2 regions of the Streptomyces sp. NPDC048389 genome follow, and region 1 is predicted to be linked to the other one. Evidence: riboswitches for the same ligand, from Rfam matches in the RefSeq annotation. Region 1 holds a riboswitch; the other holds the start of a gene.
The links. A riboswitch is a leader RNA that binds a small molecule or an ion and turns the genes downstream of it on or off. The one in region 1 is predicted to bind thiamine pyrophosphate.

Region 1 (4,990 bases):
GAACTGCTCGGACCAGAAGTACGGCACCGGGTCGTACGGCTCGATACCCGCGGCGCCGGTGGTGCCCTCATCGCCGGTGATGCCTGCGGCGACCGTGCGCGGCCCTTGGAGCGCGTTGTCCCAGTGGTGGACGAGCAGACGCTCCCCGTAGCGGCCGGACGGATACGAGGCGCAGTCCCCCACGGCGTACACATCGGGAGCGGAGGCGCGCAGCCACCGGTCGGCGACGACCGCCCCGTCGGGACCCAGCTCGATGCCGGAGCCGGCGAGCAGGCCGGTGGCGGGCCGGGCGCCGATGCCGACGACGACGGCACCGGCCGGAATCCTGCGGCCCCCGGCCAGCACGACGGTGCCCGGCTCGACCGCGTCGACCCGGGCACCGGTGAGCAGCTCGGCCCCGTACTGCGCGTACCAGGCGGCCATCGGGGCGGCGACCTCGGCGGGCATGGTGCCGGCGAGCGGACGGTCGGCGGCCTCCACGACGGTCACCGCGCAGCCGGCCTGACGGGCGGCCGTCGCGAACTCCGCGCCGATCCAGCCGGCACCGACCACGACGATGTCGTGCTTCTCGGCGAGCAGCGGCCGCAGCCGTGCGGCGTCGTCCAGCGTGCGCAGCAGATGGACGCCGGGGACGCCGGACGCGCCCGGCAGGGTGATTGGCTCCGCGCCGGTGGCCAGCACCAGTACGTCGTACGGGACGGGGCCGGTCGCGGTGTCCACCTCGTGGGCGCCCGTACGCACCCCGGTCACCTCGACGCCGAGGCGCAGTTCGACGTCGAGGGCCTCGAAGTCGATGTCGAACGCCGAGCCCTCCGCCGTGCCCAGCAGGACGGCCTTGGACAGCGGTGGCCGGTCGTACGGCTGATGCGGCTCAGCGCCGAGCACGGCGACCGGACCGGTGAAGCCGAGTTCTCGGAGGGCGACCGCCGTCTGGACACCGGCCATGCCGGCGCCGACGATCACCACCCGACGCCGCTCCGCTGTCTGCTGCTGCCGTTCGTCCACCCGCACACCTTACGTACCTGACGACCGGTCAGGAAGGCAGTTCCTCCACCACGCTCGTCCCGCTGCCCTCCCGGGACTCCCACTCCCACGTCTCCTCCAGCCGCACCCTCCCGTCCGGCAGCTCCACGACCGAGGAGACGCAGTGACCGGAGGAGGTTTCGCCGTCGGTCTTCAGCTGCACATAACGGAAGTCCAGCCGGTCGCCTTCCCGAGTCCCCACAAGGTGCCCGCGAACCACGTCACCGCCCGCGTACTCGGCCCAGATCCTGCCCCGCTCCTCGTGGTACCTGAACCGCGTGCGGGTGCCCACCTGGCCCGGGGCCTGGTCCGCGACCGGGGAGAGAACGAGTCCGTCGAGGGTCTTCGCCACTGCTGCGGCTCCCTTACTGGGCGTCGGGGCGGGGGGTTAGGGTGGCCACCGTAAGGCACTCGCGGGAGCCCGGACGCACCGGGCTGAGAGGGAGGCTGACCGGCCTCCGACCGTACGAACCTGATCCGGGTCATGCCGGCGAAGGGAGGGGCTGGACGCCCATGTCGTCTCGTACACCACCTACCCCCGACGTCCTTGTCGTCGGGGGCGGAATCATCGGCCTGGTCACGGCCTGGCGCGCCGCGCAGCAGGGCCTGCGGGTCACCGTCGCCGACCCGGAGCCGGGCGGCGGGGCCGCGCAGGTCGCCGCCGGCATGCTGGCCGCCGTCACCGAACTCCACTACGGCGAGCAGACACTGCTCGGACTCAATCTCGAATCGGCCCGCCGCTACCCGGCCTTCGTCGCCGAGCTGGAGGAGGCGAGCGGGCAGCAGGTCGGCCACCGCTCCTGCGGCACGCTCGCCGTCGCCCTCGACGCCGACGACCGGGCGCATCTGCGCGAACTGCACGCGCTGCAGCGTCGCTCGGGGCTGGACTCCCAATGGCTCTCCGGTCGCGAGTGCCGCCGCCTGGAGCCGATGCTCGCGCCCGGCGTACGCGGCGGTCTGCGGGTGGACGGCGACCACCAGGTCGACCCGCGGCGACTGGCGGCGGCGCTGGTCGTGGCCTGCGAGCGGGCCGGTGTGGGCCTCCGCCGCACCTGGGCGGAGCGGCTGCTCGTCGAGGGCGACCGGGCGGTGGGGGCGGCCCTCGCCGACGGCACGGAAGTGCGCGCCGGTCAGGTCGTGTTGGCGGGCGGCAGCCTGAGCGGCCGGCTGAAGGGCGTACCGGCGGACGTGCCGGTGCCCGTACGGCCGGTGAAGGGCCAGGTCCTGCGGCTGACCGTGCCGCGGGCCTACGCGCCGTTCCTCTCCCGCACCGTGCGCGCCGTGGTGCGCGGCAGCCATGTCTACCTCGTGCCGCGCGAGGACGGCGAGCTCGTCGTCGGCGCGACCAGTGAGGAACTCGGCTGGGACACCACGGTCACCGCGGGCGGGGTGTACGAGTTGCTGCGCGACGCGCACGAACTGGTACCGGGCATCACCGAGCTGCCCCTCGTGGAGACCCGCGCCGGGCTGCGGCCGGGCTCCCCCGACAACGCGCCGCTCCTGGGCTGCACGGAGCTGCCGGGGCTGCTGCTGGCGACCGGGCACTACCGCAACGGGGTGCTGCTGACGCCCGTCACCGGCGACGTGCTGGCCCAGGCGCTGGTGAGCGGCGAACTTCCCGAGGTGGCCCGGCCCTTCTCGCCGCGGCGCTTCACGGCGGGGCACCCGTCGGCGCGGGGGCCGGCCCTTCAGGGGCCCGCACTTCCGGAGACCGGCCTCCAGAAGCCCGGTGTCGAGAAGCCCGGTGTCGAGAAGCCCGATGTTCGGAACCCCGGCCTCCAGGACGCCGGTCTTCGGAACTCCGGCCTCCAGGACCCGGGCCTCCAGGACACCGCGCTCGAGGAGCAGTCCGCATGAACATCTCCGTCAACGGCGAGGCACGCGATCTTGCCGCAGGGACCACGCTGGACACCGTCGTCGCGGAACTCACCGCGGCACCCTCGGGTGTGGCCGCGGCCGTCAACGAGACCGTCGTCCCGCGCAGCCAGTGGCCCGGCACCCCCCTCGGCGACGGTGACCGCGTCGAGATTCTCACCGCAGTGCAGGGAGGCTGATCCGCATGGCAGACGACCGCTTCATCCTCGGCGGGACGACCTTCGACTCCAGGCTGATCATGGGTACCGGCGGGGCACCCAGCCTCGACGTACTCGAACGCTCCCTGGTCGCGAGCGGCACGGAACTCACCACCGTGGCGATGCGCCGCCTTGACCCGACCGTCCAAGGGTCCGTCCTGTCCGTACTGAACCGGCTTGGCATCCGGGTCCTGCCCAACACCGCAGGCTGCTTCACCGCCGGTGAGGCGGTCCTCACCGCGCGTCTGGCGCGGGAGGCGCTGGGCACCGACTGGATCAAGCTCGAGGTCGTCGCGGACGAGCGGACCCTGCTGCCGGACGCGGTGGAGCTGCTGGACGCGGCGGAGACACTGGTCGACGACGGATTCACGGTCCTTCCGTACACGAACGACGACCCGGTGCTCGCGAAGAAGCTGGAGGACGTGGGCTGTGCCGCGATCATGCCGCTCGGTTCGCCCATCGGCTCCGGGCTGGGGATCCGCAACCCCCACAACTTCCAGCTGATCACCGAGCAGGCGGGCGTGCCGGTGGTGCTCGACGCAGGCGCCGGCACGGCGTCGGACGCGGCGCTCGCGATGGAGCTGGGGTGCGCGGCGGTGATGCTGGCGTCGGCGGTGACGCGGGCGCAGGAGCCGGTCCTGATGGCGGAGGCCATGCGGCACGCGGTGGAGGCGGGGCGGCTGGCGTACCGGGCGGGCCGGATCCCCCGCCGCCACTTCGCCGAGGCGTCGTCCCCGGTCGAGGGCCGCGCGACGCTGGACCCGGAGCGGCCGGCGTTCTGACGGGCGGACGGCGGTGGGCGCTGGCGGCGCGGCCGCTGCGCCGGGCTTGTCCCCCCACCCGCCGTTCCCGCTGCACCGCAGCGCTACCCCCGCCACACGGCAGGCGGGCCCCGCGCCCCGGTACCGCGCTTCGCGCGGTGGCCTCACGCCCTCCCCCACCGTCCGGTGGCCGTGGGAGTACCCCCGATCGGTCTGGTCGTCGCTGCGCGGAAATCCAGCCCCGCCGGACACACCCGGCCCCGCCGGGCGCGTTCCAGCCCGGCGACTGAGGCGGGGGTACGGGACGGAGCCCCGACGAGGCCGGCGCATCCAGCCCCGCCGGCGATTGAGGCGCGAGATGAGGTACGGGGGCGGAGCCCGGGTCGGGTCCGGGCGGAGCCCGGGTCGGGGGGAAGAGGGGCCCCGCGCGTCACAGGTCGGCTGCAGTCCCGGCCCTCTTCCGCACGGCCGTCGGACCTGTCCGACCCGGCTCGTAGAATCGGCGCGTGGATACGACCCTCCAGGACCCCCTCGTCGGGCAGGTGCTCGACGGCCGCTACCGAGTCGATGAGCGCATCGCCGTCGGCGGCATGGCCACGGTCTACCGGGCCGTCGACACCCGTCTCGACCGGGAGCTCGCCCTCAAGGTGATGCACCCGGATCTCGCCACGGACGCCACGTTCGTGGAGCGTTTCATCCGCGAGGCCAAGTCCGTGGCGCGGCTCGCCCACCCCAATGTCGTGGGCGTCTTCGACCAGGGCGCCCAGGGGGCGTATGTCTATCTGGCCATGGAGTACGTCGAGGGCTGCACGCTGCGGGACGTGCTGCGCGAGCGCGGCGCGCTCCGGCCCCGGGCGGCGCTCGACATCCTGGAGTCCGTGCTGGCGGCGCTCGGCGCCGCGCACCGGGCCGGTTTCGTCCACCGGGACATGAAGCCGGAGAACGTGCTGATAGGGGACGACGGCCGGGTGAAGGTCGCCGACTTCGGTCTCGTACGGGCGGTCGGTTCCGTGACCAACACCTCCGGCACGGTTCTCGGCACCGTTTCCTACCTCGCGCCGGAGCAGATCGAGTACGGCACCGCCGATACCCGCGCCGATGTGTACGCGTGCGGGGTGGTTCTCTACGAGATGC
Region 2 (4,990 bases), on a different contig from region 1:
CGGTCTGCGAGTGCGCTGCCGTCTCCCGGCTCAAGGCCGCTGCCATAGCCGGAGAAAGCCGTGGGCATCTCCTGTCCGGCAGAAGGCTGCAGCAATTGCTGCAGTTCCGCTGTCGGGTCCCACGTCCCGTCAAGGACCAGGCCGAGAGGAGCCATCGGCTCACGCGTACTCAGCAAGTTCTCCGGGGAAGCGGCATACGGGTCCTCCCACCTGCCATAGCCCCCCATTTCCGGGTGGGAAACCGCTGAACCGAATGAGCCGTACTCGTCATACATGAAGGCTTAGCCCCGTCCGTCCATCGCCTCGTACAGTCGGCGACACGTCCACTGTGTTCGACAGTCGGTGGTAATCGGCCTGGATACGGCCGATCAACGCCAGAAAGTCGTTCAGCAGGGAAGAAGTGTGCGTCGGGTCGATTCCATCCTCTTCTTGGTGGAGCGTCGCGTTACCCTCCGCCACGCCCTCCGCAGAGCGGGGACCCAACGCCCACGCGCCCGTTGGGACCGCCCCCGTGCCGGCCGTACCCCGGGCCCCGGCCTCGGGGGAAAGCTGTGCTCTCGTCATATTCCTAATAACGAGCGTTCCACTAGCCCTGATGCCTGACATTCGAGTGAAACGTTTACGCTACACAGGTGAGGGCCAGTCATTACATCCACTCTTGCGAAGAGAAGCCGAGGGACCGGCTACCACCGCGAAACCGCCCATCGGGGTACGCACAACGCCCTTGACGAAAGACGGTGCCCCATGGCCGATCGAACCACGGGGCACCGCCGAGAGACGTCACCGTCAGTCCGCAAGCGGCAAATACACCCGGTTGCCGCCCGCCGCGAACTCCCTGGACTTCTCCAGCATCCCCGCCTCGACCTCCTCGGCCGAGGCCGAGGCCGAGGGCAGCAGGTCCGGGGCGAACTGCTCCGTGATGCTTCTGCTGATCTTCATCGAACAGAACTTCGGCCCGCACATCGAGCAGAAGTGCGCGGTCTTCGCCGGCTCCGCAGGCAGCGTCTCGTCGTGGAACTCCCGCGCCGTGTCCGGGTCCAGAGCCAGGTTGAACTGGTCCTCCCACCGGAATTCGAAACGGGCGTCGGACAGCGCGTCGTCCCACTCCTGCGCGCCCGGGTGCCCCTTGGCGAGGTCCGCCGCGTGGGCGGCGATCTTGTACGTGATGACGCCGGTCTTCACGTCGTCGCGGTTCGGCAGGCCCAGGTGCTCCTTGGGCGTCACGTAGCAGAGCATGGCCGTGCCCCACCAGGCGATCATCGCCGCTCCGATGCCCGAGGTGATGTGGTCGTACGCCGGCGCCACATCGGTGGTCAGCGGGCCCAGCGTGTAGAACGGCGCCTCCTCGCAGATCTCCTGCTGGAGGTCGATGTTCTCCTTGATCTTGTGCATCGGGACGTGTCCCGGGCCCTCGATCATGGTCTGCACGCCCATGCGCTTGGCGACCGTGTTGAGCTCACCGAGCGTCCTGAGCTCCGCGAACTGCGCCTCGTCGTTGGCGTCCGCGATCGAACCGGGCCGCAGACCGTCGCCGAGGGAGTACGTCACGTCGTAGGCCGCGAGGATCTCGCAGAGCTCCTCGAAGTTCTCGTACAGGAACGACTCCTTGTGGTGCGCCAGGCACCACGCCGCCATGATCGAGCCGCCGCGCGAGACGATGCCGGTCTTGCGGCGGGCCGTCAGCGGCACATAGCGCAGCAGCACGCCCGCGTGGACGGTCATGTAGTCCACGCCCTGCTCGGCCTGCTCGATGACCGTGTCCTTGTAGACGTCCCAGGTCAGCTCCTCGGCCTTGCCGTCGACCTTCTCCAGCGCCTGGTACAGCGGCACGGTGCCGATCGGCACGGGGGAGTTGCGGAGCACCCACTCGCGGGTGGTGTGGATGTTGCGCCCCGTGGACAGGTCCATGACCGTGTCGGCGCCCCAGCGGGTCGCCCAGGTCATCTTCTCGACCTCCTCCTCGATGGAGGAGGTGACGGCGGAGTTGCCGATGTTGGCGTTGACCTTCACCAGGAAACGCTTACCGATGATCATCGGCTCGATCTCGGGGTGGTTCACGTTCGCCGGCAGAACGGCCCGGCCGGCCGCGATCTCTTCGCGCACGACCTCGGGGGAGACGTTCTCACGGATGGCGACGTACTCCATCTCCGGCGTGATCTCGCCCCGGCGCGCATAGGCGAGCTGGGTCACGGCCCGGCCGTCCCGCCCGCGGCGGGGCTGGCGCGGACGGCCGGGAAAGACCGCGTCCAGGTTGCGGAGTCCGCCGCGCGGGGACGTGTGCTTGATCCCGTCGTCCTCCGGGCGGACGGGCCGCCCCGCGTACTCCTCGGTGTCGCCGCGACCGATGATCCAGTTCTCCCGGAGCGGCGGCAGACCGCGGCGTACGTCCGTCTCGACGTTCGGGTCGGTGTACGGACCGGACGTGTCGTACAGCGTCACGTCCCTGCCGTTGGTGAGGTGCACCTTCCGTACCGGCACACGGAGGTCGGGGCGGGAGCCCTCGACGTATCCCTTGTGCCAGCCGATGGACTTCCCGGCCTCGTCGTTCTGGTTCGAGGCAGGCGTGCTTGCGTCCGATACGGTCATGAGACCTACTCCCTACGCCGGCATTACCCGGTAACAGGTTCGGCGGTCGGCGCAGCTGTCCCGTACGGATGTACGAAGGTCAGCGCCCTCTCAGCCCGGTGCTCCGAGCTCCCGCGTGTGCAAAGGTGCCACCACGCTAGCGTCATGTCTGGCGCGCTGAACAGAGGGCCCCTCCCGCTCTTGCGATGATCGGTCCGTGACTTCATCGCAGCAGCCCCCCGAGCCGCACGGCCAGGCCCACAGTCATGTGCACAGTCATGGGCCCGCCGCGCCGGTCTCCCAGCACCTTCGCAGGGTCATCGCGGCCGTGCTCATCCCCTTCGCGACGGCCGTCCTCGTCGGGCTCGCCGTCCTGTGGCCCGGCGGGGCGCCGGGCCACGAGCGCACCGGAGTCGGCTTCGACCGGCAGACGGAGCAGGGCAGGGTGGTGTCGGTCGAGAGAGTGGACTGCGAGGACGTCAACGCCGCCCAGGTCCCGCCGACCGGTGACACCTCCACGCCGCAGGGGCGCGAGGCGGTGAACTCGCAGCAGGGCCGGTGCGCCAGGGCGACCGTCGAGGTGACCACCGGCCCGGACAAGGGCCGGACCTTCGTCGAAATCGTCCAGCCGGACGCGCCGCGGCAGTTGGAGGAGGGCCAGGGCGTCGTCGTCGCCTATGCGCCCGACGCGCCCCGCGACCTCCAGTACTCGGTGACGGACATCGACCGGGGCTTCCCGATGGCGTTGCTGGCGGCGATCTTCGCCGTCGTCGTGGTCCTGGTGGGCCGGATGCGGGGTGTGATGGCCCTGATCTCGCTCGTGGTCTCGTTCGCCATCCTGACGCTGTTCATCCTGCCCGCTATCCTGCAGGGCTCGAACCCGCTGGTCGTGGCGGTGATCGGGGCGAGCGCGATCATGCTGATCGCGCTGTATCTGTGTCACGGGGTGACCGCGCGGACCTCCGTCGCGGTGCTCGGGACCCTGATCTCACTGCTGCTGATCGGGCTGCTGGGCTCGCTGTTCATCGGCTGGGCCAGCCTGAGCGGCAACACCGACGACAACACCGGTCTGATCCACGGGCTGTATCCGGAGATCGACATGAGTGGTCTGCTGCTCGCCGGCGTCATCATCGGCTCGCTCGGCGTGCTCGACGACGTGACAGTGACGCAGACCTCGGCGGTGTGGGAACTGCACCAGGCCGACCCGGACATGGGCCGGCGCGCTCTCTACCGCTCCGCCATCCGGATCGGCCGCGACCACATCGCGTCCGTCGTCAACACGCTCGTACTCGCCTATGCCGGCGCCGCGTTGCCCCTGTTGCTGCTCTTCTCCATCGCTCAGTCCAGTGTGGGCACCGTCGCCACCAGCGAGTTGGTGGCCGAGGAGATCGTACGGACCCTGGTCGGCTCGATCGGGCTGGTCGCCTCGGTGCCGGTGACGACGGCACTCGCCACCCTGGTGGTCTCGGCCGACCGTTCCGGACCGGCGGCGCCGGGCGCTTCGCCGGGCCGCGCGGGCCGGGGGCGACGGCGCAAGCGGTGACGGCGCAAGCGGTGACGCCGCGGCAGCCGGAAGCACGTCAGCCGGCGTTCTCCTCGGCGAGGATCCGCCCGAGCGCCTCCTCCAGGCTCACGTCGAAGTCACCCAGCGTGAGCTCCTGCCCCATGGGCAGCAGCTTGTCCGTACGGTCGAGGAAGGCGACGAGCGGTGCCGCTCCCGCCCGGAAGAGAGCCGTGTCACGGCCGACACGGAGCCTGATACTCACGTCGGAGAGGATCTCCGGCCCGACGGGCGCGATGTGCACATCGCCGTCCCCGCTCGGGCCGTTGATTCCGTCGAGCAGCAGCTCCCGCCCGAACGCCCAGGTCACGGGCGCGTCGCCGGGCAGGTGAAAGGTCATCCGCACGGCATACGGATCTCCCGTCTCATAACCCAGTTCGACCGGAATCCGGAAGGACAGCTCCTCGGAGACGAGAAAGCTCATCAGAACCTCGGCCTGGACCGACTCGCGCATCACATACCCCGCAGCAGATGAAGCATTGAATGAACCCGTACGGCAAAGCAGAAGAAAACGGCCAGGAACGATCCTCCAGGCCCTCTTGCGTCATCGTGGTCGAAGGGCTAGCAGATCACAAGGAGTGATATTTCAGATACTGATAGAGAAGGCAAGTGACCCCAACAGCCCACCGATTCCTGTACGCAACTGCTCGACCGCGGGAAGCAGTCTGGCCTCCTGATGGGCGGGAAGAGAAATGGCCATCGTCGCGGCACCGGAACCGACAGTGATCGGAATAGCAGCGCAGACCGTGCCGATTGCATATTCCTGACGCTCCACGACGGGTTGCGTGCGCCCATGGGCGGCCAGCCGGTCGAGCAGGGTGCGCTGGTCGCGAACGGTGTACGGCGTCACGGGCTGCACGGGAT

Region 2: linked by a shared signal. The riboswitch ahead of thiC (phosphomethylpyrimidine synthase ThiC) and the one ahead of thiO (glycine oxidase ThiO) in region 1 are both predicted to bind thiamine pyrophosphate.

The regions. Positions count from the first base shown of each region.
Region 1 is NZ_JBEZKP010000023.1:20,340-25,329, forward strand. It holds gene AB0903_RS17835 (FAD-dependent oxidoreductase) at 1-945, opposite strand, end outside; gene AB0903_RS17840 (hypothetical protein) at 1,034-1,375, opposite strand; TPP riboswitch at 1,427-1,539, shown strand; gene thiO (glycine oxidase ThiO) at 1,537-2,880, shown strand; gene thiS (sulfur carrier protein ThiS) at 2,877-3,077, shown strand; gene AB0903_RS17855 (thiazole synthase) at 3,083-3,877, shown strand; gene pknB (Stk1 family PASTA domain-containing Ser/Thr kinase) at 4,363-4,990, shown strand, end outside.
Region 2 is NZ_JBEZKP010000001.1:151,428-156,417, forward strand. It holds gene AB0903_RS00685 (hypothetical protein) at 1-275, opposite strand, end outside; gene thiC (phosphomethylpyrimidine synthase ThiC) at 787-2,586, opposite strand; TPP riboswitch at 2,579-2,711, opposite strand; gene AB0903_RS00695 (YibE/F family protein) at 2,783-4,108, shown strand; gene AB0903_RS00700 (SsgA family sporulation/cell division regulator) at 4,146-4,580, opposite strand; gene AB0903_RS00705 (IclR family transcriptional regulator C-terminal domain-containing protein) at 4,713-4,990, opposite strand, start outside.